Regions from separate parts of the Ruegeria sp. BG10 genome, predicted to be linked through region 3. Evidence: riboswitches for the same ligand, from Rfam matches in the RefSeq annotation. Region 3 holds a riboswitch; each other region holds the start of a gene.
What was found. A riboswitch is a leader RNA that binds a small molecule or an ion and turns the genes downstream of it on or off. The one in region 3 is predicted to bind cobalamin.
Positions count from the first base shown of each region.

Region 1: linked by a shared signal. The riboswitch ahead of ACR0D8_RS19330 (hypothetical protein) and the one ahead of ACR0D8_RS09435 (CbtB domain-containing protein) in region 3 are both predicted to bind cobalamin.
Region 2: linked by a shared signal. The riboswitch ahead of ACR0D8_RS22090 (DUF1636 family protein) and the one ahead of ACR0D8_RS09435 (CbtB domain-containing protein) in region 3 are both predicted to bind cobalamin.

Region 1 is NZ_JBQFTI010000006.1:148,832-158,389, forward strand. It holds gene ACR0D8_RS19320 (DNA polymerase III subunit gamma/tau) at 1-1,401, opposite strand, end outside; gene ACR0D8_RS19325 (protein-tyrosine phosphatase family protein) at 1,557-2,048, shown strand; gene ACR0D8_RS19330 (hypothetical protein) at 2,062-2,469, opposite strand; cobalamin riboswitch at 2,554-2,773, opposite strand; gene ACR0D8_RS19335 (alpha/beta hydrolase family protein) at 2,916-3,773, shown strand; gene rsgA (ribosome small subunit-dependent GTPase A) at 3,800-4,828, opposite strand; RNA gene ffs (signal recognition particle sRNA small type) at 4,986-5,084, opposite strand; gene ACR0D8_RS19350 (5'-nucleotidase C-terminal domain-containing protein) at 5,124-7,004, opposite strand; gene nudC (NAD(+) diphosphatase) at 7,182-8,162, shown strand; gene ACR0D8_RS19360 (SRPBCC family protein) at 8,203-8,670, shown strand; gene ACR0D8_RS19365 (N-acetyltransferase family protein) at 8,704-9,174, shown strand; gene ACR0D8_RS19370 (prephenate dehydratase) at 9,196-9,558, opposite strand, start outside.
Region 2 is NZ_JBQFTI010000011.1:16,213-25,770, reverse strand. It holds gene ACR0D8_RS22110 (efflux RND transporter periplasmic adaptor subunit) at 1-1,008, opposite strand, end outside; gene ACR0D8_RS22105 (TetR/AcrR family transcriptional regulator) at 1,192-1,833, shown strand; gene ACR0D8_RS22100 (Lrp/AsnC family transcriptional regulator) at 1,933-2,364, opposite strand; gene ACR0D8_RS22095 (EamA family transporter) at 2,535-3,476, shown strand; cobalamin riboswitch at 3,569-3,776, shown strand; gene ACR0D8_RS22090 (DUF1636 family protein) at 3,879-4,235, shown strand; gene ACR0D8_RS22085 (ABC transporter ATP-binding protein) at 4,232-5,017, shown strand; gene ACR0D8_RS22080 (ABC transporter substrate-binding protein) at 5,037-5,984, shown strand; gene ACR0D8_RS22075 (FecCD family ABC transporter permease) at 5,986-6,999, shown strand; gene ACR0D8_RS22070 (SMP-30/gluconolactonase/LRE family protein) at 7,202-8,125, shown strand; gene ACR0D8_RS22065 (ATP-binding protein) at 8,330-9,558, shown strand, end outside.
Region 3 is NZ_JBQFTI010000001.1:1,897,253-1,906,810, forward strand. It holds gene ACR0D8_RS09390 (precorrin-2 C(20)-methyltransferase) at 1-57, shown strand, start outside; gene cobJ (precorrin-3B C(17)-methyltransferase) at 54-806, shown strand; gene ACR0D8_RS09400 (cobalt-precorrin-6A reductase) at 779-1,528, opposite strand; gene cbiE (precorrin-6y C5,15-methyltransferase (decarboxylating) subunit CbiE) at 1,527-2,726, shown strand; gene ACR0D8_RS09410 (cobalamin biosynthesis protein) at 2,723-3,091, shown strand; gene cobM (precorrin-4 C(11)-methyltransferase) at 3,088-3,882, shown strand; gene ACR0D8_RS09420 (cobyrinic acid a,c-diamide synthase CobB) at 3,875-5,191, shown strand; gene cobA (uroporphyrinogen-III C-methyltransferase) at 5,188-5,916, shown strand; gene cobF (precorrin-6A synthase (deacetylating)) at 5,909-6,652, shown strand; cobalamin riboswitch at 6,696-6,902, shown strand; gene ACR0D8_RS09435 (CbtB domain-containing protein) at 6,939-7,109, shown strand; gene ACR0D8_RS09440 (CbtA family protein) at 7,114-7,812, shown strand; gene ACR0D8_RS09445 (hypothetical protein) at 7,880-8,374, shown strand; gene ACR0D8_RS09450 (DUF1636 family protein) at 8,371-8,706, opposite strand; gene ACR0D8_RS09455 (DUF302 domain-containing protein) at 8,857-9,315, shown strand; gene ACR0D8_RS09460 (thiamine pyrophosphate-binding protein) at 9,394-9,558, shown strand, end outside.

The DNA of each region.
Region 1 (9,558 bases), on a different contig from region 3:
TCCGTTTTCAACCTCGACCAGCAGTTTGACGTCCCGGTTCGAACGGATCAGTTCGACGACGTGGTCAAATGTCGGATAGCGCGCCAGCGCGCTCTGAACCTCCTGCGCCAGCGCTGCTGTTGGTGCCCCGGCAGGCCCGCGCTGGGCTGGCATATAGGCGGCTGAAACCGTCTGCGTGGGGGCCTGCGTCGGCACTGCAATACCTCCGCCGGGCCCGCCGTTTGGCGCAGGCGGCGGCGTGTCCTGCAACCGTTTGATCAGTTCCTCGGGGCTGGGCAGATCGGCCACATGGGTCAGGCGAATGACCGCCATTTCAGCCGCCATCATGGCGTTGGGCGCGGCCGAGACCTCCTCAAGCGCCTTCAGCAACATCTGCCACATCCGGGTCAGAACGCGCATGGGAAGCGCCCCGGCCATCTGCTGACCGCGCGCGCGTTCGTCCGGCGAAACGGTCGGGTCTTCGGCGGCATCGGGCGTGATCTTCACCACGGACACCCAATGTGTGATCTCGGCCAGATCGCGCAGCACAGCCAGCGGATCCGCGCCTTCGGCATATTGCCCGCTCAGTTCCGTCAGGGCTCCGGCGGCGTCCCCGCGCAGGATCATGTCCATCAGGTCCAGCACCCGACCCCGATCCGCAAGTCCCAGCATCGCCCGCACCTGATCAGCGCTGGTTTCCCCGGCCCCGTGCGAGATCGCCTGATCCAGCAGCGAGGTTGCATCCCGCGCCGAGCCTTCCGCAGCGCGGGTGATCAGCGCCAAGGCGTCATCCGCGATCTGGGCGTTTTCCGCCGCGGCGATCTTGCTGAGCAATCCGATCATGTCTTCGGGTTCGATCCGGCGCAGGTCAAACCGCTGACACCGGGACAAAACCGTCACCGGAACCTTGCGGATTTCCGTTGTCGCGAAAATGAACTTCACATGTTCCGGCGGTTCTTCCAGGGTTTTGAGCAGCGCGTTGAACGCACTGGTCGACAGCATGTGAACTTCGTCGATGATGTAGATCTTGTAGCGCGCGCTGGCGGCGCGATAGCGGACACTGTCGATGATCTCGCGGATATCGTTCACACCGGTCCGGCTGGCGGCGTCCATCTCCATCACGTCGACATGGCGGCCCTCCATGATCGCCACGCAGTGCTCGCACTGCCCGCAGGGTTCGGTCGTGGGACCGCCTTCGCCATCGGGGCCGATGCAGTTCATGCCTTTGGCGATGATCCGCGCGGTGGTGGTCTTACCAGTGCCGCGAATGCCGGTCATGATGAAGGCCTGCGCGATCCGGTCCGCTTCGAACGCGTTTTTCAGCGTGCGCACCATTGCGTCCTGTCCCACCAGATCGGCAAAGGTTTCGGGGCGGTACTTGCGGGCGAGAACCTGATAGGCGGGGCTGGGCGTGTCGGTCATGTCTGCTCTGTCGGATTCGGTTCAGGGATGCAGCGTAGTGACCCCCGCCGCCCGCGTCCACAGCGCGCTTGCGAAATTCGGTTTGCAATGCGGCTTGCGCGTCATAGAAGTGCGGAAGTTGTTGAAAGAACGGTTTTCCGGAAAGGACGCGTCTTATGCCTCGGTTCGCTATCCATGCCTTGCCGGTGGAAAACGGATTGGTTGCGCTGACGCAGATGCCGGGGCGCGACGGAACCTATGCGCGCGATCTTGAGATGATCCGCGAATGGCGGCCCGATCTGGTGATCTCCATGACAACCGAACGCGAAATGGCGCAGGGCGGAGCCGGCGGATTTGGTCGGGACCTGCGGGACCAAGCGATAAGATGGGTGCATTTGCCGGTTGAAGATTTCGGTGCGCCGACATTGCGAACCCAGATGTTGTGGGAAGAGGTCGGCGCATCCGTCAAACAGATTCTGTCCCGCGGCGGCAGGGTTCTGGCGCATTGCCGCGGCGGATGCGGCCGGTCCGGCATGATTGCTTTGCGCATCATGGTCGAAATGGGCGAACCCCCCGAAACCGCATTGAAACGCCTGCGCGCCGTGCGGCCTTGTGCCGTCGAAACGGATGGCCAGTTGGACTGGGCCGCGCAGGCAGCCCTGCCTTGATTCCGGCCCGGCCTCAGAGCGCGATCTGCCCGGCGGTTTGGGCGACCGGTCGCGGTGCCAGTGCCGACACTTCGAGCATGGCGCAGGGCGGGTTGGCCATGAGTGCCGCAGGAAGCGCAGGAACTGCGGTGCCGAACATCATCTCGGCGTAGTCATCCAACGTTTCGATCGGGGTGTCGGCATCTGTGTCGCAGAACACCCTGATTTGTTTTGCCCGCGCCCGGAACCGGGCGTTGCAGCCTTGCGCGCAGTGGGTCAGTTCGCTGCTGCCTTCGATCTCAAAATCCGGCGTCGTCGCTGGTGCGGCACTTTCCATCGCTTGCGCAATGGCCCGGGCCATGCGGGCCAGCGCCGGGCAGGTCTGGCCGGTTCGCTGACACACGGTTGCGGTGTATTCGTGCGTTTTTGTCTTCCACATCATGTTGCGCCCTCCGCGCGTGGGACGGGGGGCGTGGGTCAGGAATGACAGCGTGCTGACGGCCTGTCCCGGACACCCCGCCCGAGTTTCGGTTTCGGTTCGATGGCAGGTCTCCTGACTTGCGGGTCATCGCTTTGCCGACCTTCCCAGCCTTTCGGCCAGTGGTGTTCCGGCATTGCTCACCGCTTACAGTTGCGGGGGCAGTCGCGGCCTTGGTCCGTACCGGTTGTCCGGGCAGAACCGCACCGTGTTCCCTTTTCATCCCGCCCCGTGACCGGGGACGAGAACCATCACGTCATCGCTAGCGGGTGCCGGCGGGTCGAGTCAAGCGGGCTGTGCCAGGGATCAGGCGGACGCAGGGTCATCCTTGATCGGTCTTGACTCGCCGGGGGAAAAGATGCCGACTGAATTTGCTGAACTGAACGGTTCAGATCGTGGATGAGGGCACCATGTTAGACAACTCGCAAGCTGTGTTGACCGAGGATTTTCAGTTTCCCGCTGGCCCGGCCATGCTGTCGGCGCGGTTGTACCTGCCGGTGGCCGAACCCAGTGTGGCGGTCGTCATCCATGGCGCGACGGGCGTGCCGCGGGACTATTACAAGCATTTTGCTCATTGGCTGGCGGCCGAACAGGGCATGGCCTGCCTGACCTACGATTACCGCGATTTTGGCCATTCGCTGCGCGGACCGTTGAACAAGGCGCAGGCAACGATGGCGGACTGGGCTTTGACCGACATGCCTGCCGCCCGGGCCGAGATGCGGCGCAGGTTCCCGGATGCGCAGCAATGGAGCATTGGTCATTCCGTTGGCGGGATGCTGGGGCCGGTTCAGCCGGATATTGACCAGATCGACCGCATGATCTGCGTCTGTTCCGGTGCGGTGACGGTTTCGGATCACCCCTGGCCCTATCGCGCGCTGGCAATGCTGTTTTGGTACGGTCACGTGCCGTTGGCGGTGAAGTATCTGGGCTACCTGCCCGGCAAGGCGGTGGGATTCGGGGCAGACCTGCCTGCCAGCGTCTATTGGCAATGGCGCAGGTGGTGCACCGCACCCACCAACTACCTGCCCGAGATTGGTGCGACCTTGCCCGAAGCCCGTTGGGCGCAATCGAACACGCCCGTTGATCTGTTCACCTTTGAGGATGACGATGTGGTTCCGCCCGAGGCTGTCTGGCGGCTGGCCGATCTCTATGGGCCGAATGCGCGCCGACACCAGTTGTCCCCAGCTGAATTCGGCCTGTCCGAAGTCGGTCACATCGGCGCTTTTGCCCGCCGCAGCGCAGCCGTCTGGCCGCAGCTGATCGAGTAGGGCGCCGGAACCCGGCGCCCCGAAGGTCAGAACCTTTTTCGGGATTTCCTGTCCTGCATCACGGACCGCACCATTTTCCCGAAAGCCTTGTCGCGCGCCCGGGATTGCGCCACGGTTTCCGAATTCCGCGCATCCTCGCGCCGCAACTTGCGCCACCGCTCCAGCCGTTGTTGATCAAGCGTTTCGGCCTCTATAGCCTCTTGTACCGCGCAGCCGGGTTCCGAAATATGCTGGCAATCGGAAAACCGGCACTGGTCCGCCAGGTCAAGAATGTCGGAAAACACTTCATCCACACCATCCTGCGCGTCCAGCAGGCGCAGGGCCCGCATCCCCGGCGTGTCGATCAGCCATCCGCCGTTTCGCATCCGGTGCAGCGCGCGCGCCGTGGTGGTGTGACGGCCGCGGGCGTCATCTTCCCGGATGCCCGCTGTCGCGGCATCATCACCGGTCATTGCGTTGGCCAGCGTCGTTTTGCCTACGCCGGACGATCCGACCAGCGCACCCGTCTGTCCGGCGGGGCACCAGGCCAGAACCTGATCCACCGCTGCCGCGTCCAGCGCGTTGATCGTCAGAACGGTCAGAAACGGTGCCACAGATTGGGCCTGTATTTCATAATCTCGGGGATCGTCGCACCTGTCTGCCTTGGTCAGCAGCACAACCGGATAGCATCCGGACTGATGAGCCAGCGCCAGATAACGCTCCAGCCGGGGCAGGCTGAAGTCAGCGTTGCACGAACTGACAATAAAAAGCACGTCGACATTCGCCGCGATCAGCTGCGTCTGGGCACCTGTTCCAGCCGCCCGGCGCTGCAACAGGCTGCGGCGATCGAGAAGGTGAAGAACGCGCATTTGCTCATCAGCGAGCACCCAGTCGCCCACCGCAAAAGCACCGGTGCTTTTGTCCGGCGTCAACAGCGGCGCTTCTCCTTGCGGGTTCAGGCCAATCAACCGGTCGCGGTGAACGGCTGTAATGCGATAAGGGTCAAAGGGGCATTCCGCCGCGGTCTGCGCGGCAAAGTGAGAGGACCATCCGAGGTCCGAAAAACTAAGGGTCATTGATCTGCCTGTGTTCAGGTACAGCGAACCGCACAGATGGCAATCGCGCATCTGCCGGGTACGAGTTCAGGCAGTGACGGAATGTTTGCGTTTCAGAACCGCGCTGCCCGAAGGGAAATTACTACAATCATAAAAGCCCTCCTTCGGCATGGGTTCAAAGTGAGAGGTTGGACATCGACCCAAGCGGGGCTCGTTGTGGCTGCTTCCTTCCGGACCTGACCAGGTTGGCGAGGCGCTCGCCCGCGCCAACCTCTCAGGGCTTGATATAGGCAATGATCCGGGGAAAGACAACCCGTCAGAGGGTCAGGCGAACCTGCAGAAACCCGGCATCGTCCTCGCCAATCACCAGGGGGTCGTATTCCTCAAGTTCTTTAAGATGTTGCCGGGCCTTTACCCCGGTCCTCAGGATTGCCGATGCGCCGGGCAGGGGGGCAAGCCGAAAGGGGCGCGGCGCGTGTTCCAGCGGGTCTTCGGGCAGATCTCCGGACAGGTAGTCCTGAATCACCTGCTGGATGGGCAGCATTGGCAGGACAATCGGTTCCGCGTTCCCGACAAACGGAAAATGCCCGCCGCCACTGGCGCGATAGGTGTTCAGGGCAACCACAAACATCTGGTCGTCATTGATCGGGCGCCCCCTGAACCGGATATCCGCGACCCGGCGCCGGGCCGGGTCGTTCAGCCGCCCCTTCGCGTCATATCGCGGCGGTCCCGACAGATCGAACAGACAGCTTAGCCCCAAAATCACGTCGAAATTGTGCCCCGCGCGGTTCGGGTCGATCAGATCGGCGTTTGTGCCGGGTGTGATCCGGTTGAATACCCCGGCGGACATTTCAAGCCAGTCCCGCAACTGGCCGCCCGTGACGGCCAGCGCCTGCAATTCGTTGGGAAAAACATGCAGATCCGAGACATGGTGCCGGCGAACCTCACCCACCGGAACGTCCGTAAAGAACCGAGGTCCGGCACGACCGCCGAATTTGGTGGGCGACACCGCGGACAGGACGGGCAAGTCCGCAAATCGCGTTTCCCGAATGTGTGGGCGCAGCGCCGCCGCCTGAGCGGCCGCGACCAGATCCAGCCCGCGGTCCCGGGCGCAAAAGCTGAAATAGCTGTGAAGATGCCGCTCGGTTTGCCCGACGGGTTCTGCCGTTCGCCTGCGGGTTTCACCATGACCCCGGGCAATAAGGCGCAGAACCTCGGGGTCTTCTGCAACCGGCTCCGGCGGGTGCCCGGGTATTGCGCGGCAGACAGGGCGAAGTTCGTTGCGGTGATCCGCAACCGACCATCTTCCGTCGTCGGACAGGTTCAGCGTCAAGTCCATGACACCCAGATGCGACCCGGCCGAACCCGGCATCACTACGGGTTTGCCATGCACACGCCCCCGCAAGGCATCGACATGCAGTATACCGTCATGCACTTTGCCGGGCAGGGTCAGATGCGAATGCCCGGCGATCAGCGCGTCGATTCCTTCGATTGCCGCCAATGGCAGAATCGCGTTTTCAAGATCGGGCTCGGCCTCCGCCGGTCCCAGCCCGGTATGCGCAAGGGCAAGAACCAGATCGCAGCCCCGCGCCCGAAGGTCCGGCACCGCTTCCTGCGCGCAATTCAGCATGTCGTCGATGACGACCCTGCCCGCCAGTCGATGCGCTTCCCATCTGGCGGTTTGGGGTGGCAAGACAGAGAAGACGCCGATCTTTAGGGGAATGTGACCCGCATGCGTCGGCAATGTCCGGGTCAGGATCAGACGATCCCGCCAGGCAGCTGCGGCGTCCCGGCAGTACGCGTTGCTGCACAGAACGGGGCAAGGCGCATCCGCAATGATGCGTTCCAGCGTATCCAGCCCAAAGCCGAAATCGTGATTGCCCAGCCCGATCGCGTCATAGCCCAGAGTGGCGAAAGCCCGCATCAGAATATGCGGTGCATTGGCCTCTTCGGCTGCCCACTCGCCAATCGGGGTGCCCTGAAGGGAATCTCCGTTGTCGAACAGCAAGACTTGCACGCCTTCGGCCTCGGCTTCATTGCGTGCAGACCGGATCAGGCTGGCGGTTCGCGCAAAGCCAATTGTCGGTTCCGGCGCATCAGTTAAGTAATCGAAGCCGCCAAGATTCATGTGCAGATCCGACGTTGCCAGTATGCGTATCTGCAAGGAGGGTGGCGAGGCAGCAGGGGGAGGTTTCAAATTTCTACTTCTGGCAGTTTTATATTAATCACTTTCAACAAAAAGAGCAGTCATTGCAATCTGTAAGGTGCACTTGCCGCCATTCGAGCGCATCGAGTGATGCACGTTGTCAGGAATTGTCGTTGCAACGGGTCGATTGCCGTGGCAGCCCTGTGCGGGGGACCCAAAGGAATTCCGATGAAAAACGCAGAAACTGTGACGTTTGGTGGCTCGGGCCTGGATCGCGCCGCGCATTTTCGTGGCAGCGCCGGGGACATTTTGCGCATGCGGGCGGATCCGCAGGCAAAATGCCTGCTGCTGTGGCGCGGCAAGGTGCTGGTTCAGGGCGCAGCGCTGGATCGGCTGGGATTGGTCCCGATGGCGCATGGTCTGGTCACCGACGGGCCGGGCGGCCGGGTGGAAGAACCCGTCTTTCTGGGCCTCTCGGACGATGCGCCTGTGTTTGCCGTCGATATTTCGGACTGGTCCGCCGAGGGTCTGGATCTGTCGCAGGTCGGCGCGTTTCTCGACCGGTCAGAACAGCAGCATCCGGATCTTCCGCAGGGCCACGTCTTTGCCGAACTGCGCCGCGTGATGACACGGCTGTCGGCGCGGGATGCCGAACTTGCGGCGGCGGCCAAGGCTGTGATCGGGTGGCATGAGATTCACCGGTTTTGCGCGCGCTGCGGCGCACCCAGCGTATTGGCGCAGGCTGGGTGGCAACGCGGCTGCCCGGCCTGCGGGGGTCAGCACTTTCCGCGTACCGATCCGGTGGTGATCATGTTGATCACGCACGCAGACTCGGTCCTGATGGGGCGATCGCCGGGCTGGCCTGAGGGGATGTATTCCCTGCTTGCCGGATTCGTCGAACCGGGCGAAACGCTGGAGGCCGCGGTCAGGCGCGAAGTCATGGAAGAGGCTGGCGTGCCCGTCGGAGCCGTCTCGTACCTGTCCAGCCAGCCCTGGCCCTTCCCGGCCTCGCTGATGTTCGGCTGCGCGGGCGAGGCATTGTCGCGCGATATCACCATTGATCCGGTTGAAATCGAGAACGCAATCTGGGTCAGCAAATCCGAGATGTTGCAGGCATTTGCAGGCGAACATCCGACCCTGCTGCCCGCCCGCAAGGGCGCCATCGCGCATTTTCTGCTGCAAAACTGGCTTGCGGATACGCTCGACTGACAAAATACTGGGTGAAAGTCCAAGAGAACCAAGAGCCGACATGCAGTTTACAGCGCGCGAAGATATCGAAGCCCCCATCAATGCGGTGTTCGATATGGTTGCCGATTTCGAACGGTTCGAACGGATGGCAATGCGCCGTGGTATCGAGGTGCGCCGCCTGTCCGGTCACATGGCTGTGGTGCCCGGGACCCAGTGGGAAACCGAGTTCAAGCTGCGCGGCAAGCCGCGTCAGGTCGCGATTGAGATGGCCGAATGCGATCCGCCGTCGCACATGCGTTTCGTTGCAAAAAGCAAGGGAATGAACGGTGTTACGCTGGTTGAGTTCCTGGCCTTGTCACAACGAAGAACGCGTCTGAGCGTGGAGATGTCGCTTGCGGCCAGATCCCTGCCGGCGCGGCTGTTGCTTCAATCGCTCAGGCTGGGTCAATCGCGGTTCCGCCGCCAGTTTCAGGTGCGCCTGCGGGAATTCGCCCGCGAAATGGAAGAGCGCCATTTGCACGGCAGTTAACGGGCGCTGTGCGTCAATCGGATCGGGGGTGTGATGGACAATGTAACGATCCGCAAAGTAGACCCGGATGACGCCGTCGGAATCTCCAAGGTGCTGCAGGACATCGCGGCGGCAGGCAAACGCACCAAGCCAACCGATGCCGCATTCGCGCAGGCGCGCTACGTGGCGCATCCCGACCGGGTGCAATGCTCGGTAGCGCAAGACAAAAGTGGCAGAATTCTGGGGTTCCAATCGCTGATACGGGCGGTCGACAACAACGCCTATGACGTGGCTGTCGGCTGGGGCATCATCGGTACGCATATCCGCCCCTCAGCGGCGCGTCGCGGAGTTGGGCGTGCCCTGTTCCGGGCAACGCTGAATGCGGCGCATGCCGCCGGAATTCCAGCTATTGATGCGACGATTTCCGCAACCAACGCCGAGGGGCTGGCCTACTACGACGCAATGGGGTTCCTCGACTACAAGTGGCACAGCGGTGCCGTGTCGAAAAAATTCGTCCTGCGATGACCTTTGTAAACCTGCCGGGTGTCAGCCGCGGGGCCGGGCCGCCGGGTAGACGCCCAGAACTTCGACATTGGTGGTGAAATGCTCAAGCTCTTCCATGGCCAGCTTCACACTCCGGTCGTCCGGATGCCCGACGATATCGGCATAGAACTGGGTCGCGGTGAAGGATCCGTCGACCATGTAGCTTTCCAGCTTGGTCATGTTGATGCCATTGGTCGCAAAGCCGCCCATCGCCTTGTACAGCGCCGCTGGAATGTTGCGGACCTGAAACACGAAGCTGGTGATCATGCCGTGTTCGCCTCGCCGTGACATATCCGCCTGCCGCGACATCACCAGAAACCGGGTGGTGTTGTTGTCGCGGTCCTCGATATGGCGGGCCAGAACGTT
Region 2 (9,558 bases), on a different contig from region 3:
ATCTATCAGGACAGTTCCGTCGGGAAATTCACCGCGGACGAAAACACGGTCGTTCTGTGCGTGCAGCACTTCGACACTTGCCACCCGCACCGTCTTGTCTGCGTCAGCAACCAGCAGCGTCCATTGCCCGCGCGCGCCTTCTTTCAGCGCGGTCGTCGGGACCCAGGTCCCGGTGCTTTCCACCGGTTCGCCGATGTGGACGCGCGCGGTCTGCCCAAAGGCTACGTCAACGCCCCCAATCAGATCAAAAAGCGCGGTTCGTGTCCGTGTCAGCGGATCGATATCGGGTCGCAACGTCGCCAGACGGGCCGGGTGGCGGGTACCGGCGATTTCAACCTCGACATCGGACAAAAGTGCCGGGTCCACATCCAGCGGAATTCCGATCCGAACCTGCGGAGATACGATTTCGACCATCCCCAGCACCAGATCACCGGGCTGCAAGGTTTCCCCGCCATCGACATGGCGGGCGGTAATCCGGCCTGCGAACGGAGCCTTGATCCCGGACTTTTCGATCCTCACAGTCACGTCACGCAAGGCGGCGTCAAGCTCCCCCATCCGCGAAAGCAATTCGTCTTGCCGTGCCACAGCCTCGTCCAGACGCGCCTGGCTCGTAAAGCCCTGTTCAATAAGTCCGGCGTTTCGCTCGACCGTCTTTCTGGCAAAACCCAGCTGCGCCGCAATGGCGTCCCGCGAAGCGGTCAGCCGGTCCTGTTCAACTTCGAGCAGGACGATATCCAGTGTGGCCAGCCGCTGGCCCCGCGCAACCTCGTCACCTTCGTCCACCAGAATTTCTTCGAGCGTGCCATTCAGTTCGAAGGAAATATCGGCAGCGCGCTGCGGTTCAACCTGACCGATGAACACCCGATCGACGACATAGGCGTCTTCCTGCCTGATCGGCGTCACGGAAACCGGGGTCACGGCCGCTGCGTCAGGCGCAGGAACGGCTTCGGCCCTGCGCGAAAGTTCCGAGGCCCCGAAATAGACGGCAGCTGCCGCAACAGCAAACACACTGGCTGTCACCCCCAACCGCAAACCTACGCGAAAAACGCTGGAAAACAGGCTTCTCTTGGTTCGCGAGGAACGGTTCTTTTCTCGATCCGGCATTTGGCAACCTCAGCAAGTTAGCATCTCTAACATATGTTAGCGCTGCTTACTTTGACAAGGGGAACGTGATCTGCCACATCTTTAACCATGACGAGCACACAAAAAATTCATAAGTCCGATGATGGATCGCGGCACCCATCGGTAGGAAAAAAATCCTATCATCACGGTGATCTTCGCGCCGCGCTGATCGAAGCCACGCGGCAGTTGGTCGAGGAGAAGGGACCGGACAGGTTTTCGGTTTCGGATGCGTGCCGGCTGGCCGGTGTCTCGACCGCCGCGCCCTATAAACACTTCAGCGATAAGAAGGAAATGCTTGTTACTACCGTTCTGGAGGGCATGGCCAGGCACCGCGAGAACATGCTTGCCGCACTGGAAGGAATTCCCGAAGGGTCACCCGAGCGCATTACCGCGATCGGTATGGAATACGTCTCATTCGCGCTGCGCGAGCCGGGGATTTTCTGTCTGAAATTCGGCGGGTTCACCGACCGGATCGCCGATCCACGGCTGGAGGAAGGCGGCCAACAAAGCTTTGGTATCCTGCTGTCCGAAGTCGCAAAATGTCTGGGTGAGCCGGGAATCACTGATGAGGTACGCCGCCGTGGGTTCCTGTTGTGGAGTTTCGTTCACGGTCTGTCGTTCATCCTGCGCGACCAGGGGCTTGCGGAAAAGGGCGAAGAATTCGATTTGCACGATCTGCTGGAAGACGTGTCCGCCAGAATGCTGAGCTGAGGTTCGGTTACAACTCACCATTATTCTCCAGCCAGACCCGCACGGGTGCCGCCGAATATCGCGGGATTACCCTGAAGATGGCCGTTGTTCCCCGCCGCATCACAGCTCTACCAACCGCTCCTCGACGGGTGAGGATTGCACGATTGAGGAATTGGTCGCACCGAAGGGAACGATCCGGTCGATGACGGCTTCCATTTCTGCAACGTCGCGGACATGGGCGCGGGCGACAAAACAGTCCTCACCCGATACGCGGTCGCACGAGACGATCTGCGGAGTGTCCCGAATGGCCTGAACCATGTCCTGCATCGCGCCCGGCAGCGGCCGTGCCCGTATCAGGAGTGTCAGCCCATATCCGAGCCGGGCCGGATTGATCCGCGCGCCGTAGCCCGTGATGATGCCCGTGTCCTCCAGGCGACGCACCCGGTCTGCAACGCTGGGGGCGGACAGTCCGACACGGCGGGACAGTTCCGCCCGGGGAATGCGCGCGTCCGCGCAGAGCTCACGCAGAATAGCGGCATCGATACGGTCCAAGATGGGCTCTTTGGATCGAAGGGAAAAGCCACCGCGTGCCTTCGTTTCAGGTCCATTTTTATCCAAGGACATTCCCGATCTCCATATACCTTGCCCGGATCACCTTGCATCATGGTGATATGACGGATCAAGCCTCAAACCCTGTGCACCGGGCCAGAGCGTCCCGCACCATGTCGCGCATTTCGGAAGCTTTCCCGCCCCAAATCTGGTTCGGCGTATCAGCTGTTTTTCATTACCTCGGCCCGGCCTTCGCGGTGCTTCTGTTCCCGGCTGTCGGCGTGCTTGGCGTGGCGTGGTTTCGCATCACTTCGGCCGCGTTGATATTCGCGCCGATGACCAAGCCGTGGCGCACATTCAGGATGGCGACCAAATCACAGAGGTGTCTGCTGGTCGCGCTCGGCCTGTGTCTGGCAGTGATGAACTGTGCCTTCTACCTTGCGCTGGATCGGCTGCCGATTGCGCTGGTGGCTGCAATCGAATTTACCGGGACAGTCGGCATTGCGCTGTGGGGGCTTCGCACGGGGCGCAATGTTATCGCGTTCAGTTGTGTGGTCGCAGGGGTGGCGCTTTTGATCGACGTGCCGGCACTGTTTGCGGCGGACGGTTCCCTGCGAGACACGGACCTTGTTGGTTTGTTCTGGGCGGTTCTGAACGGCGCGCTTTTTGTTCTTTATGTCATCCTGGGGCACCGGATTTCGCAGGGCGGAGCCTCTGGCGGGGTTGAGAGCCTCGGCGCTGCGATGTCGGTTGCGTTCCTTTTTGTGTTCCCGATCGGGGTTTTGCAGGCGCTTGAAGCCTTCGGTGCACCCTTGCTTGTGCTGGCCGGGATAGGGGTCGGGCTTTGCTCCTCGGTCATTCCCTATGTCTGTGATCAGCTTGCCATGGCACGTCTGCCGCGTGCCAGCTTTGCTCTGTTGCTCGCCTTGCTGCCGGCGTCGGCGGCAATCATCGGTGTCGTGGTCCTGCGGCAAATTCCTGATCCGGCTGATGTGCTGGGGGTGGTTCTTGTGATGGCAGGCGTTGCCATTCACGCACCCGCGACGGTGACTGAACCCGCCAAACAAGGGGGCGGCGGCAAGTCGGTTAAGTCAGGTTCAAGTACACAGCAGTGAAGCCGTGCGTCGTGCCGGGCCTGATCCGCTCAAAGGGCGCCGGGCCCGCGTTCCTGCGGTTCAATTCCGTATTGACGCATTCCCGGAATTCATGCACTCAAACCCCGGATGGTTCCCGATGGTGCGCCCAAGGGATGAAAAGGGAATACGGTGCGGTTTGCCTGTCGGCGCCAATTCCGTAACTGCCCCCGCAACTGTAAGCGGTGAGCGACGCCAAACACCCACTGGCCCTCTGGGCCGGGAAGGATGGCCGAGCATCGACCCGCAAGTCAGGAGACCTGCCATCATATGTTCAACCAACCCGGGGCGGGGCGTCCTGGAAGGAGGCTTTGATGACACGTCTGTTGCGTGTTTACAGATCCGGCACCTTCTGTCCGCGCTTGCGATCAAGCGGAGCGGGCAATGCCAAAATCTTCTGATCATGTTCTTCTGATTTGTGCGACCTGTCAGGGCACAATGACGGTCGATGCGCTACGCAACGTCCTGTCCGTCAGACTGCCTTCGGGCTTTGCAATCCGTACCGTCGATTGCATGGCGGGCTGTGCGCAGCCAACGACCGTCGGATTTCAGGCGGCGGGCAAAGCGAAGTATCTCTTCGGTGGCATTCGGAGCCTTCCCGAAGCTGAGGCGCTGGCCGAGTTCGCGCACCAGTACCGGAACAGCGCCGATGGGTGGACCAATGCCACCGACCGACCGCGCCCGCTGTTCACAAAAACACTTTCCCGAATACCGCGAATTGAATTGGTGGAACCTTCATGACGACCTCTGCCTTTCTAGTTGCGCGCGACCTCGAATATTTCGCGCTGAACGGTGATGTTCTGCTGCAAGGCGCGTCATTTGAACTGGACGACGGGGCCAATCTGGCAATTGCCGGGCCGAACGGGGCAGGGAAAACCACGTTGCTGAACCTTTTGTGCGGCGCGGCGGATCTTGTACTGGGCGACGTGCTGGTCAGGGGGCGAAGCCTGAAACAGATGGCCGCCACCGAGCGCGCCCGCATGATAGCTGTAGTTAGCCAGCAGGAAATGCCGGATGGGCGGCTGTTGTTGCGGGATTACGTCGCCCTGGGTCAGATTCCCATCCGCGCGGATCGCTCGACCAAGGCGCATGCTGCTGAGCTTGAACGGATTCTGCACATGACCGGGCTGGGCAGGTTGTCCGACAAACGGATGGCGATGCTGTCAGGCGGTGAGCGACAGCGCGCGCATATCGCGCGGGCGCTGGCGCAGAACCCCTCGCTGCTGTTTCTGGACGAACCCACCAACCACCTGGATCCGGACGTAAAAGGGCGGATGCTGTCGTTGGTCGCGGAACTGGGCATCACCGTGGTGATGATCGTCCACGATCTGGTGATGATCCCAGAATTCGCCACCCATGTCGCGTTGATGAAATCGACGCGCCTTACCGGTTTTGGGCCGGTGGCCGAAGTGCTGACACCCGACCGGGTCCGCGACACGTTCGGCGTCGACTATCTGTGCTTTCACCACGACGGTCGCGTGATCCCGGCGCTGGATATCCGAAAAACAACTGTTTCAACCTAACCCGAGGAGCATTTCTGCAATGAAACACATCTGGTCCGTGGCACTGGCCACAGTCATGGCAGGTGGTGCCGCCGCTCATGAGGTGACCGTCGACAACTGCGGCGAGCCGCTGGTGTTCGAAACTCAGCCCGAGCGTCTGGTCGTACATGACATGAACATGACCGACATGGCCTTTGCGTTGGGCCTGCAGGACAAGATCGTGGGCCTGACCGGGATCACCGGCTGGTACAAGACCAGCCCCGAGTTTGACACGCTGCGCGGTGACATCCCCGAGCTGGCACCGAAATACCCGACCGTCGAAACCCTCGTCGCGGCCCAGCCGGATCTGTTTTTTGCGGGTTGGTATTACGGCATGAAGCCGGGCGGCGATGTGACCCCGGATACGCTTGAACCTTTCGGCATCAAGACAATGGTCCTGACCGAAAGCTGCGTGCATCTGGACAAGACGCGGCCAGAGGCGAGCATGGATCTGTTGTTCGACGATGTTCTGCGGCTGGGCAAGGTCATGCATGTCGAGGACAAGGCCGAGGCGCTGGTTTCGGGTTGGAAAGAAAAACTGACCGCGATCGAGGCGCAAACCACCGATCTGCCGAAACCCCGCGTCTTTCTGCTGGACGGCCCGGCGGACGCGCCCTTTACCGCCGGCAAGTTCGCTATCCCCGACGCGATGATCGCCGCCGCCGGGGGCGAGAACGTCACGCATGACATGGATACAAGCTGGGGTCGCACCTCGTGGGAGGCTGTAGCGGCGGCGAACCCCGAATTTCTGGTGCTGCTGGACTACCAGACCGGCAACGGGGCCGCGGACACGTTCAAATTCCTTCAGGAACACCCGGTGATGTCCCAGACCGACGCGGTCAAGAATGAGCGCTGGATCGGCCTGCGGTACGAGGAACTGACCCCCGGACCGGCAAATATCAAGGCAATCTCGAAAATGGCGCAGGCCATGAATCCGGGTCTGAACTGAAATGGGCCGATTGGCCCTGACGCTATCGCTGGGGGCGGTCATTTTGACCGCCCTTTTGCTGGTTTCGACCATTTACGGCACCACGTCGATTCCGATTTCCGACACGGTTACGGCGGTTTTGCTGGGGACCGGCCTGATCGACGGTGACATGTCTCCGCTGCACCGGATCGTGTTCGAATTGCGCCTGCCACGAGCCCTGTTCGCCGCTGTGATTGGCGCCGGGCTGGGAATTGTCGGTGTGGTTCTGCAAACCACGACGCGCAACGATCTGGCCGATCCGTTCCTGTTTGGCTTGTCTTCGGGTGCAGCCGCAGGTGCCGTGTTTGTCATCACGGAGACCGGGGATATTCTGGGCTTCTGGACCCTTCCACTGGCTGCGTTTTGCGGGGGTCTTGTGGCGTCAGGCATTGTGCTGGCGCTGGTTCACGGGTTGCGCATCAGCGCGCCGGAAAAACTTATCCTTGCGGGACTTGCGGTCTCATTCCTGTTTTCGGCCCTCACCAACTATCTGATCTTCGCGGGCGACAGCCGGGCTGCGCACTCGGTCATTTTCTGGATGCTTGGTGGGTTGGGGCTGGCAAGGTGGGAGACCTTCCCGCTGGTCTGTGTCGGCCTGCTCCTGATCCTCAGCTTTTCGCTGTATCGCAGCCGGTGGCTGGATGCGTTGCTGACCGGGGACCTGACCGCCGCGACACTGGGCGTGCCCGTTCGCAGCCTGCGATTTAGCATGTTCTTCGTCGCTGCATTGGCGACCGCCGTATTTGTCTCGGTGGCCGGGGTCATCGGCTTTGTGGGCCTGATGGTGCCCCATATCGCCCGGGGGATTGCTGGCCCCTTGCATGGCCCGCTTCTGCCCACCGCAGCGATCGTGGGGGCAGCTTTGCTGACCGGATCGGACATCCTCAGCAGGTTGCTTCTTGCGCCGCAGGAACTGCTGGTCGGGATCGTCACAACATCCATCGGATCGGTTTTCGTATTTCTGTTGCTGTTCAGAACGGCCAAAACACAGCGATAGGGGGCACCCAGCGGCAGCGCGCACAGGCGGTCACGTCAGGGACCTCGCGATTGCTGCCGGACGGCGTTGTGCCAAAAGCTTGTATTGTCTCACAGTTACGGCCAGTGTTTTCCCGTCACAGTGCCGTAGCATTTGTTGGCGACACAAGAACCAGCGGGCGGTCGAAAGGACCGGAACCGCGACGCGATCAGGGAGCGACGGGATGGCATTGGAACTGAAAGAGATGTGCAGCGGGCTGGGGTTCCCCGAAGGCCCGGTTGCGATGAACGACGGATCGGTGCTGTTTGTCGATATCAAGGAAGAAACTCTGGCGCGCCTAACGCCCGACGGGCAGGTCAGTGTTGTGGCAGAGATACCAGGCGGACCCAACGGCGTCGCCATAGGCCCGGACGGGGCGGCTTATGTCTGTAACAATGGCGGTGTTTACAGCTTTGTTCCGTTTGGCCCCGACAAGATCACGGTACCGGCGCCAATACGGCCAAACTACAAAGGCGGCTCGGTGCACCGCGTCGATCTGAAAACCGGGGCCGTGACGCTGCTGTTTGACTCGTATCAGGGCAAAAGACTGATCGCCCCGGATGATCTGGTGTTCGACACATCCGGCGGGTTCTGGTTCACTGACACCGGTATCGAGGATGAGGAATCCACCCGCTACGGTGGGCTTTACTATGCCTCGATTGACGGCAAAACGCTGATCAAGGCCGCGACGATCCCCATGCCAAACGGGGTCGGGCTGTCGCCGGATGCAAAGACGGTCTACGTCTCGGACACCGTATTCGGGCGGCTCTGGGCGATGGAGATCACGGGGCCAGGTGCGGTCAAACCCGGTCCAATTCCGGGGATGCCCGGAAATGTGGTTCAAACCCTGCCGGGTTATCAATGGCTCGACAGCCTCAAGGTCGAAGAAGACGGGCGCGTTTGCGTCGGCACCATATTCAATGGCGGGATTACGGTGTTCAGCCTGGATGGCACGACCGAGCATGTCGAAATCCCCGACCTGTTTACAACCAACATGTGCTTTGGCGGCAGCGACATGCGCGATCTGTGGATTACGGCTTCGAGTACCGGCAAGATCTACAAGACCAGATGGCCGCGCCCGGGGTTGAAACTGGCCTTCACTGCCTGAGGTGCACCGGCGCGTCACAGCCAGCAGAGTTCTTTCAAAACATGCCAGTCGTGACATTTTAGCTGCCATTTGACTGCGCGATTAAGGTCTTTTGGTGGCAAATACTGGCGGGGCAGGGTCGGGTGTTGTAAACCCTTTGCCGAAATGGGGGAAGTTGCGGATAATCCTGCGAAGCAGTCGACGGATCTGGGGCAAAGGCGCCAGGTGTCGGTTCTGTTTGCCGATCTGGTCGGATACACTGGGATCGTTGCGGCGCTGGGCGAAGAAAAAGCCCTGGAATTTGTTCGTGTCGTTTATGACAAGCTGGTGCGCGCAGCCGAGGAACATGGCGGCACGGTGCGCGACTTTGCCGGTGACAGCATCATGGCGTTGTTCGGGGTGCCGGAGGCGCTTGAAGATCCGGCTTTACGAGCCTGCCGCGCCGGCATGGCAATCCACGCATCATTCAAGGCCGCCGCCGCGGATATGGAAAGGCGATTTGGGGTGCGTCCCGAAATGCGGGTGGGCATCAGCTCGGGCACCGTTGTAATGGCAGCGGTGCAGGGCGAAGGCAGCCCCGCGACAGCCGTGGGAAGCACGGTAAACCTTGCCGCGCGTCTGGAAAATCTCGCGCCCACTGGCGGTACGCTGATCTGTGATACCACGCGCGGGCTGGTCGAATGGGTTACCGAACTGAGCTTTTTCGGCGAGCATCAGATCAAGGGCCTGTCGACGCCGCACAAACTTTGGCAGTTGCAATCGATCAACGAAGGCGCCACCCGGTTTGACGCTTCGGTGGCGCAGGGGCTCAGCAGCTATGTCGGTCGCCTGACCGAGTTGCGGGCGATGTCGGCAGCGCTTGACGGCTCAACATCGGCACGCAGAGTTGTCGATCTGGTGGCAGAGCCCGGGCTGGGCAAGACGCGGCTGGTATTCGAGTTTCTGAATCAGGTGCAGTCTGACGACGTCGTGGTTCTGAAAGGCTATTGCTTTGCGGACCGGCAGCAGGTCCCGTTCCTGCCGTTTCTGGAAATCATCCGGAACTCGTTTCAGATTCTGGATGCCGACAACCCGTTACGGGTTCAGAAGAAGCTGGAGGTCGGTCTGGAGAGGTCCGGCCTCTATACCCGGCAAAACCTGGGTCTGATGATGAACCTTCTGGGTGTCAAACCGCCCGAAGGGTCGCTGGACGGTTTGGACGGTGTTCTGATCGGCCTGCGTATCCGGGAATTGTTGCCGGCCCTGCTGAAAGAGAAATGCAGCCGCGACAGAGTCATTCTGTTGATCGAGGACGGCCACTGGATCGACAGCGCGTCCGAGGATTTGCTGGGGATCATGATTGAGGATACCGGGTTTTCCAACCTGCTGATCATTCAGACCCGGCGACCGGAATATACGCCGAAATGGCTGGACAAAAGCGTCGTGACCACCGTGGCCTTGAATCCCCTTGGGGT
Region 3 (9,558 bases):
AAGGTAACCCCCTATTTCTCGATCATCATCGTGCATGGTCAGGGGCGGCGGCCATGAGTGGCTGGGTCAAAATTGCAGGGCTGGGACCGGGCAATGAAGATCTGGTAACGCCCGAAGTCTCGGCCGCGCTGGCCGAAGCAACGGATGTGGTCGGCTATTTCCCCTATGTCGCGCGCTTGGCGGAACGCCCCGGCCTGACCCTGCACGCCAGCGACAACCGGGTCGAGATCGACCGGTCCCGGCACGCGTTGCAGATGGCGTCCGAGGGGAAACGCGTGGTCGTGGTGTCCTCGGGCGATCCCGGCGTGTTCGCCATGGCAGCCGCTGTGTTCGAGGCGCTGGAGAACGGTCCCGAAGACTGGCGCGACATCGACATCGACGTGCTGCCCGGGATCACCGCGATGCTGGCGGCGTCGGCACGGGCGGGCGCGCCATTGGGGCATGATTTCTGCGCCATTAACCTCAGCGACAATCTCAAGCCATGGTCCCTGATCGAAAAACGCCTGCGTCTGGCGGCGCAGGGGGATTTCGCCATGGCATTCTACAACCCACGCTCGAAGTCCCGACCGGAAGGGTTTGTAAAGACCCTGGAAATCCTGCGGGAGGAATGCGAGCCCGAACGGCTGATCCTGTTCGCCCGCGCCGTTTCACGCGCGGATGAAGTGATCCGCGTCTCAACGCTGGCCGAGGCCACCCCTGACATGGCCGACATGCAGACGGTGGTTATCGTGGGCTCCTCGCTGACCCGTGTGATCGAACGCGACAGCGCCCCAATCGTCTACACCCCGAGGTTCACGCCCGAATGAGCCAGCCAGTCCAGAACCTGTGCGACACTCGACAGCTCGGTCCGCTGCGGCAGGGCCGGACGGTCGATCATCAGCAAAGGCAAGCCCAGCGCCCGCGCGGCGTCCAGCTTGGCGCGTGCACCGGTGCCGCCTGCGTTCTTGGACACGATCAATTCGCATCTGTGGCGCTGCATCAATGCCCGGTCATCCGCTTCGGTGAACGGCCCGCGCGACACGATCACGTCGCACTGCGGCAAGGGCAAGACATCCGGCTCATCGACCAGCCGCAACAGGTAATGGTGTTGGGGTTGAGCGGCAAAATCCTCAAGATGCATCCGGCCCACGGCCAGAAAGACACGTCTGGCCGCGCCGGACAACGCGTTAACCGCGGCGGCAATGTCAGGTACGTGGCGCCAGTTGTCCCCATCCTGCGCGCGCCACTCCGGTCGGGTCAGCGCAGCAAGCGGCACCCCGGCGTTACGACAGGCGCGTACGGCATTCCCACTCATCTGCGCGGCAAAGGGGTGGGTGGCATCGACCACATGCGTCACCTCATGATCTTGCAGATAACGCTCCAGACCGGCGACACCGCCGAAACCGCCGACGCGCACCGGCATCGGTTGCGGGCGTGGCGTTCCCACACGTCCGGCGTAAGAATAGGTTGCCGGGATGCCCTGCCCGGCCACGGCTTTTGCCAGCGCATTGGCCTCGGTCGTGCCACCAAGGATCAGGAGGTTGGTCATGTCTGAAACTCCGTGGCTGACGGTTCTGGGCTTGGGCGAAGATGGACCGGATGGGCTGCCGCCTGCAAGCCGTCAAGTTCTGGACCATGCAGAAATCATCATGGGTCCGCCGCGCCACCTGACGCTGATCCCGGACAGCGATGCAAAACGCGTCGAGTGGCCGGTACCGTTTTCCGACGGACTGCCGATCCTTCAGGGGTTTCGCGGGCGACCGACCGTTGTTCTGGCCTCGGGCGATCCCTTCTGGTTCGGCGCAGGCTCGGTGATCGCGCGGAATTTCGAGCCGGGCGAATGGACCGCGCTGCCCGGGCAATCGACTTTCTCGCTGGCCGCCGCGCGGCTGGGCTGGCCGCTGGAAAGCACACAGACCTTTGGTTTGCACGCGGCGCCTCTGACGCGGCTGCGCCCGCATCTGGCCCCCGGATTGCGCGCCATCCTGCTGCTGCGCAATGGCGCGGCGGTGGCGGAACTGGCGAGCTACCTGACCGAGACCGGTTTTGCCGACACCCGGCTGCATGTGATGGAAGCCCTTGGCGGCCCTCGGGAACGGGCGCGCAGCGTCTCGCTGACCGAGGCACTGCTGGGCTCGTTCGATCACCCCGTCTGCGTCGGGCTTGAGGTCGCCGGCACCGGACCGGCCTTTCCCAAGGCTTCGGGCAAGCCGGACGAAATATTCGAAAACGACGGGCAAATCACCAAACGGCCGATCCGGGCGCTGACCCTCTCGGCGCTGGCCCCGCAAAGGGGTGAGCATCTGTGGGATATCGGCGGCGGCACGGGATCAATCAGTATCGAGTGGCTTATGTGTGACCCGACCCTGATCGCAACCACGATTGAGCCGCGCTCAGATCGCGCCGAGCGCATTCGCCGCAATGCGGACGCGCTGGGTCAGGATCGACTGAGTGTCGTGCATGGCACCGCCCCCGACGCGCTGAACGGCCTGCCCTTGCCGGACGTGGTATTCATTGGCGGGGGCCTAAGCGCCGATCTGCTCGAATGGCTGCGTGCAACTCTGCCTAGCGGGACCCGGCTGGTTGCCAATGCCGTGACACTGGAAAGCGAAGCCCTGTTGGCGCGATGGCAGGAGAAACTCGGAGGCGAGCTGTTGCGGATCGAATTGGCGCAGGCTTCCGCATTGGGCCCCCGGCGCGGTTGGAAATCCGCCTATCCGGTGGTGCAGTGGAGCGTGACCCTATGATCATCGCCGGGCTGGGATTTTCGTCGACGGCCACAGTGGACAGCCTGCGCGCGGCTTTTGAACTCGCCAGTACCGGGCAGAGCGTGGATGCCCTGGCCACCGTTGCCGACAAAGTAGGCCATTCCGCGCTGATTGATTTCGCATCGGTCACCGCCTTACCCATCCATTTTATCGCGTCCGCTGATCTGGCGGGGCAGCGAACCCTCACATGCTCGAACCGCAGCCGGGCCGCCTATGGCACCGGCAGCGTCGCCGAAGCAACCGCCCTTGCCGCCGCTGGGCCCGGCGCGCGGCTGACCGCACCCAGACAGATTTCGGACGACCGGCTTGCAACATGCGCCGTCGCCATCGGAGGACAGATATGACCGTTCATTTCATTGGCGCCGGACCGGGTGCTGCCGACCTGCTGACCCTGCGCGGGCGCGATATCATCGCCGCCTGCCCGGTCTGTCTTTACGCCGGATCGCTGGTGCCCGAAGAGATTCTGGGCCATTGCCCCGAGGGCGCAAGAATCGTGAACACCGCGCCAATGGATCTGGATCAGATCATGGCCGAGATCGAGACTGCACATCAGGCCGGACAGGATGTGGCTCGGTTGCATTCCGGCGACCTGTCCGTCTGGTCGGCGATGGGCGAACAGATCCGCCGCCTGAAAGAGATGGGCATTCCGGTCAGCGTGACCCCCGGCGTGCCCTCCTTTGCCGCCGCTGCCGCCGCGCTGGGTACGGAACTGACCCTGCCCGGACTGGCGCAGTCGGTGGTTCTGACCCGAACACCCGGGCGCGCATCATCGATGCCCGAGGGCGAGACGCTGGAAAATTTTGGGCGCACCGGCGCGACTCTGGCGATTCACCTGTCGATCGGCAATCTGGACAAGGTGATCGCCGATCTGGTTCCAGCTTACGGTGCCGATTGCCCCGTCGCCGTGGTGTACCGCGCCAGTTGGCCGGACGAGCGGATCATCCGCGCGACATTGGCGACTTTGAAGGGCGCGCTGGACGAGAGCATTTCGCGCACCGCGCTGATCATGGTCGGCCCGGCGCTGGCGGGTGAAGGTTTTGATGAAAGCTGCCTCTATTCAAAAGATTACGACCGCCGCTATCGCCCGCAAAGCGCCGACAGCCCGTGGTCGAGCTGGAGCCACGGCGATGACTAACCCGCCGGGCCTTCTGATTTCCGCGCCATCTTCGGGCACCGGAAAAACTACGGTTATGCTGGGCCTGCTGCGGGCCCTTGCCGAGGACGGCCTGACCGTGCAGCCGTTCAAGAGCGGCCCGGACTATATCGACCCGGCCTTTCACCTTGCGGCGGCCGGGCGCGCCTCGTTCAATCTGGACAGTTGGGCGATGGGAGATTCCCTGCTGAACGCCATTTCGGCGCAGGCCGAACGCGCCGATATCGTTGTCGCCGAAGGCTCCATGGGCCTGTTCGACGGTGTCGCCAAACCCGGCGAACTGGGCCACGGGTCCAGCGCCGAGACCGCCTTGCGCATGGGCTGGCCGGTGGTTCTGGTGCTGGATGTGGGTGGTCAGGCGCAATCGGCGGCGGCCACGGCGCTGGGGTTCCGGATGTACAACCCCGACCTGCCCTTTGCCGGCGTGATCCTGAATCGCTGCGCCAGCCCCCGGCACGAACGCCTGACCCGGCTGGGGATGGAACGCGCGGGGCTGCCGGTTCTGGGCGTGCTACCGCGTCGCGGAGACCTTACCCTGCCTGAACGCCATTTGGGTTTGATCCAGGCGGTCGAACACCCCGATCTGGAAAGCGCGATTGTTGGCTATGCGGCGTTTCTGCGTGAACACGTGGATCTGGAGGCGATCAAACAGGCGGCCTCCTCAGGCCCCAATGGGCCATCGTCAGCCGCGCTGCCGCGGCCACCGGCCCAGCGAATCGCGTTGGCGCGGGATGCGGCGTTTTCGTTCACCTATCCGCATTTGCTGGAAGGGTGGCGCGCTGCAGGGGCGGAAATTCTGCCGTTTTCACCCCTGGCCGACGAAGCCCCGGCGGCGGATGCCGATCTGGTCTGGTTGCCAGGCGGATACCCCGAGTTGCACGCTGGCACGCTGGCCTCTGCTGGGACATTCCTTACCGGATTGCTCAAACATGCCGAAACCAAGCCGGTGCATGGCGAATGCGGAGGTTATATGACCCTGGGGCAAGCGCTGATTGACAAAAACGGCGTTCGGCACCAGATGGCCGGGCTTCTGGGTCTGGTGACATCTTACGAAAAGCGCAAGTTCAACCTTGGCTATCGCAGGGCGCAGTTGCTGGCGCCAATGCCCGGATACCCGACGGATACTGCCCTGCGCGGGCATGAGTTCCACTATTCCTCGATCGTCGAGCAACCGGACGCCCCGCTGGCGCGCGTGTTTGACGCAGAAGGGGCCGAGGGGCCGCAAACCGGATCGGTGCGCGGCAATGTCACCGGCACATTTTTTCACCTGATCGCCGAGGCCTCGGCATGAGCGGTTTCGTCTCGTTCATCGGTTCGGGCCCCGGTGACCCGGAATTGCTGACGCTCAAGGCCGTGGATCGGATGCAGAAGGCCGATGCGGTGCTGTTTGACGACCTCAGCAGCGGACCGATCCTGAGCCATGCGCGCGACGACGCCGATCTGGTGGGTGTGGGTAAGCGCGCCGGACGGCCCTCGCCCAAGCAGGACCACGTCAGCCGACTTTTGGTGGATTACGCCAGAACCGGTGCCCGCGTAGTTCGGTTGAAGTCCGGCGATGGCGGATTGTTCGGGCGGCTTGAGGAAGAACTGGTGGCCTTGCGCGCGGCCGACATCGCGTATGAGATCATCCCTGGCATCCCGTCGGCTGTGGCCGCAGCGGCTGCGGCGGGCATCCCGCTGACCCGCCGGCTGACAGCGCGGCGGGTGCAGTTCGTGACCGGCCATGATGTCAGCGGCAAACTGCCCGAAGACCTGAATCTGCCCGCTCTGGCAGATCCGGATGCGACGACCGTGGTATTCATGGGCAAACGCACGTTTCCTTTGCTGGTCGCGGCGCTGCACTCCCATGGCCTGCCGCTGGAGACGCCCGCGCTGATGGCCGAATCCGTCTCGACCCCCGATCAGACACTGCATCGCGCGACCGTTGGGGCGCTGTCAGACAAGCTGAGCGCCGAAGTCGGTACGGCCCCGGCCTTGATCCTCTACGGTCCGCTGGCAGAGTTTGACGATGTTTGACCTGACCCTGATCGGCATCGGCACCGGCAATCCCGACCACGTGACCTTTCAGGGCGCGAAAGCCATCCAGTCCGCGGATCTGATCCTGATCCCGCGCAAGGGCGAGAACAAAGCCGATCTGGCCGGGCTGCGGGAAAAGATCATTGCCGAGGTAACAGATACGCCGCCCAGGATCGAATATTTCGACATTCCCAAACGCCGCTCGGACGATGGCTATCTGCGCGGCGTGGACGAATGGCACGATGCGATTGCCCTGCGCTGGCAGGCGGCCATCGCGGACCACCCGCAGGCCCGTCATGTCGCCCTGCTGATCTGGGGCGACCCGTCGCTGTATGACAGTTCCCTTCGAATCGCGGCACGGCTGAAGCCGCAGCCCAAAACACGCGTGATCCCCGGCATTACCGCCCTGCAGGCGCTGACCGCGGCGCATGCGATTCCGATCAACGATCTAGGCGCGCCCTATATTGTCACGACAGGCCGCCGCATCCGCGACGAAGGCTGGCCGGTTGGCACCTCGAAAGTGGCTGTGATGCTGGATGGCGAATGCTCGTTTCAGAACCTGGACATGGCGGATTATGACATCTGGTGGGGCGCCTATGTGGGCATGCAGGAGGAAATCCTGATCCAAGGCCCGCTGGCCGAGGTCGCCGGACAGATTCTGGAAACCCGGGCGCGGTCGAGATCCGATCACGGATGGATCATGGATATCTATTTGCTGAAAAAGCGCGGGAACTGACCAAAAAGGTCGCAAATGACGATTGCGCCACCGCCGCCATAACGGCTAAATGGAAACGTCTGGTCCTGCCGGAGACATCCGGATGCTAAGAGGGAATTTGGTGCGGCTGCCCCGGCAGTCAAATCCAGAGCCGCCCCCGCGACTGTAAGCGGAGAGCCCCTGTTCAACCAGCCACTCCTGATTTCAGGGGGAAGGCGAACAGAGGCACCGACCCGCAAGCCAGGAGACCTGCCAGGCGAAAAACGAAACACCGGCCGTCGGGTGCGGCGGCAGAGGAGAACAAATGATGGCAACACAAACAAAAACAGCATCCGCCGCGCGCACAGGCTTCGTTCCGGTCATGTTCGCAGTGGTTCTGGGTCTGGGTATCATCACGCTGACCGGTCACGTTCAGGCCGCGGCGCTGCATGATGCGGCTCATGACGTGCGTCACGCGACCGGCTTCCCCTGCCACTGAGACCATGTTCAGTCGTATTCTGACCAGCGCGTTGTTCGCTGGTGCTGCAGCGGGGCTGATAGCCGCCTTGCTGCAGTTGGTCTTTGTGCAACCTGTTTTGCTGCACGCCGAGCTTTATGAGTCCGGTGAACTGGTGCATTTCGGGGCCGAGGCCGTTTCCGCCCATCCCGAATTGCCGGGTATGTTCTCGGAACTGACCCGTGACGCGCTGAGCGTCATCTTCACCATGCTGACCTATACCGGCTATGCGCTGGTGATGGTCGCGCTGATGTCGGTGGCCGAAGGTCAGGGACACAGGATTGATGGCCGCACCGGCGTTCTGTGGGGTCTGGCCGGGTTTATTGCATTCCATCTTGCCCCCGGTTTCACGCTTGCGCCCGAGGTACCCGGCGTAGCCGCGGCCGACGTCTATGCTCGGCAGGTCTGGTGGTTTGCAACCGTTGCAGCCGCGCTCGTCGCCCTTTGGCTGATCGCCTTTGGCGGCAACCTGATCAGCTACGCCATCGCCGCGGCCCTGCTGCTGGCCCCGCACCTGATCGGTGCGCCCGAACCGGAAGTTTTCACCGGGCCGGTCCCGACCGAGATCGGCGCCCTATTTGCCGCGCGTGCCTTTGGCATCGGTCTGGTGGCCTGGGTTCTGGTCGGTGCGTTTGCCGGGTATTTCTGGCAGAGCGAAGGCAAGCGCGTCGAAGCGACGGCCTGATTATCGAACATCAAAACACACCGGGTCCCGCCCGGTGTGTTTCTTTTTGTCTTCAAGGAAATGAAAGATGGCACGCTCACTTGCCCTTTTTGCAATCGGTCTGGTGTTCGGCGGTGGTGCCGGATTCGTTCTGGCCGCGGCCAACGGCGTCACTTTTGACGGCCACGATCATGGCGACCCCGCGCACCACGGCGGCGCACATGCCGAGGCTATGGCCCATGACCACTCGACCGCCGTTAACCTTGCGGCGGGGCCGGATGCGCCCAGCGTTGCGATTGCCCTGACGCAAGATCCGATGGCCGGGTGGAACCTTCACGTCATGCCGCAGAACTTCCGGTTCTCGCCGGAAAACGCGTCGACCGCCGACAAACCCGGCGAAGGCCACGCGCATGTTTACATCGACGGGGTGAAACTGGCCCGTCTCTACGGCAACTGGATGCACATTCCCGATCTGCCGAAGGGAGAGGTCGAGGTCTCAGTCTCGCTGAACGCCAACAGCCACAGCCCGCTGATGGTCGATAATGTGCCGGTCAGTTCGGCCGTAACCGTGCAGGTCGACTAAAGCGCCGGTATTCGCGCACGCAAACACATCCGAAGCCGCCCGCATGGCCGGGCGTCTTCGATCCAGCCGCCAGGGCTGTCCAGATAGGTTTTGCAGGTCGCTGCAATATCCTTCGCATCCGCAACGACATTGACCCCTGAGAACACGTAAGATGCCCGCTCTGCAGATTGCAGCGCCAGCGCGGTTGGTTCCGTGCAACTGCTGAAACAGGCGTGCTCGGCAACCTCTACGCGCTCCCCCAGTCCCGCCGCGTCCAGCGCGGAATGCACCGATTTGAGCTCGGCCGCGCGGTCACGCGTGCCGGCGCAACTGTTGCAGATCAATAGGCGCATCCGTTTCAAACCAAACCTCTTTTCTTGGCTCCGCCCCAGTACTGCGGCTTTCCGATGCCCGGTGCAATCCCGATTGCGCACAGGATTGTGAGTGCGCCGTGCGGCGGTTTCTGGCATCAATCGAACTGTGACATCAAGGGAGACACCATCATGCGCGCGCTCTGGGGCTTCATCTGTTTTCTGGCCCTGCCCGTCTGGGCGGACGAGCCGCTATCCGGATGGGCGGTTTTCCCATCTGACAAAAGCTATGAAGCTCTTGTGGCGGACACAAAAGCCGCCGTAAAGGAAAACGGGCTGATCGTGGTCACGCAGGCCGGGCCGACCAAGGCCGCCGCTGCGCGCGGCATCACCATTCCGGGAAATCTGGTGATCGGGGCCTTTAACAACGATTATGCGGTGCGCGTTCTAGAAACCTCGGTCAATGCCATGATCGAAGCACCGATCCGCTTTTACGTCACTGAAAACGACGACGGCACCGCAACCCTGTCATACAAGACCCCCAGCTTTGTGTTTGCGCCTTATACGGTAGAGGGCGGCGAACCCCTGCGCGATATTGCGGTAGAACTGGATGAAAGGTTTCAGGCCGTGGCGGAATCCGCAGTCAAATAGTCACACTGACGTGAACCAGCTTGCGTCCGGGCGCGTCCTCCGCAATCTCCTGTGCAACCATTGTTTCGGAGCATCATGATGCAGGACCTGTCCCCCCGCGCGGCTGACCTTCTGGCCCAACGACTTTACGAGGCCGGGTGCCGCCACGCCTTCGGCATGCCGGGCGGAGAGGTGCTGACGCTGGTCAATGCGCTGGAACAGGCCGGTATCACCTTTCATCTGACCAAGCACGAAAACGCCGCG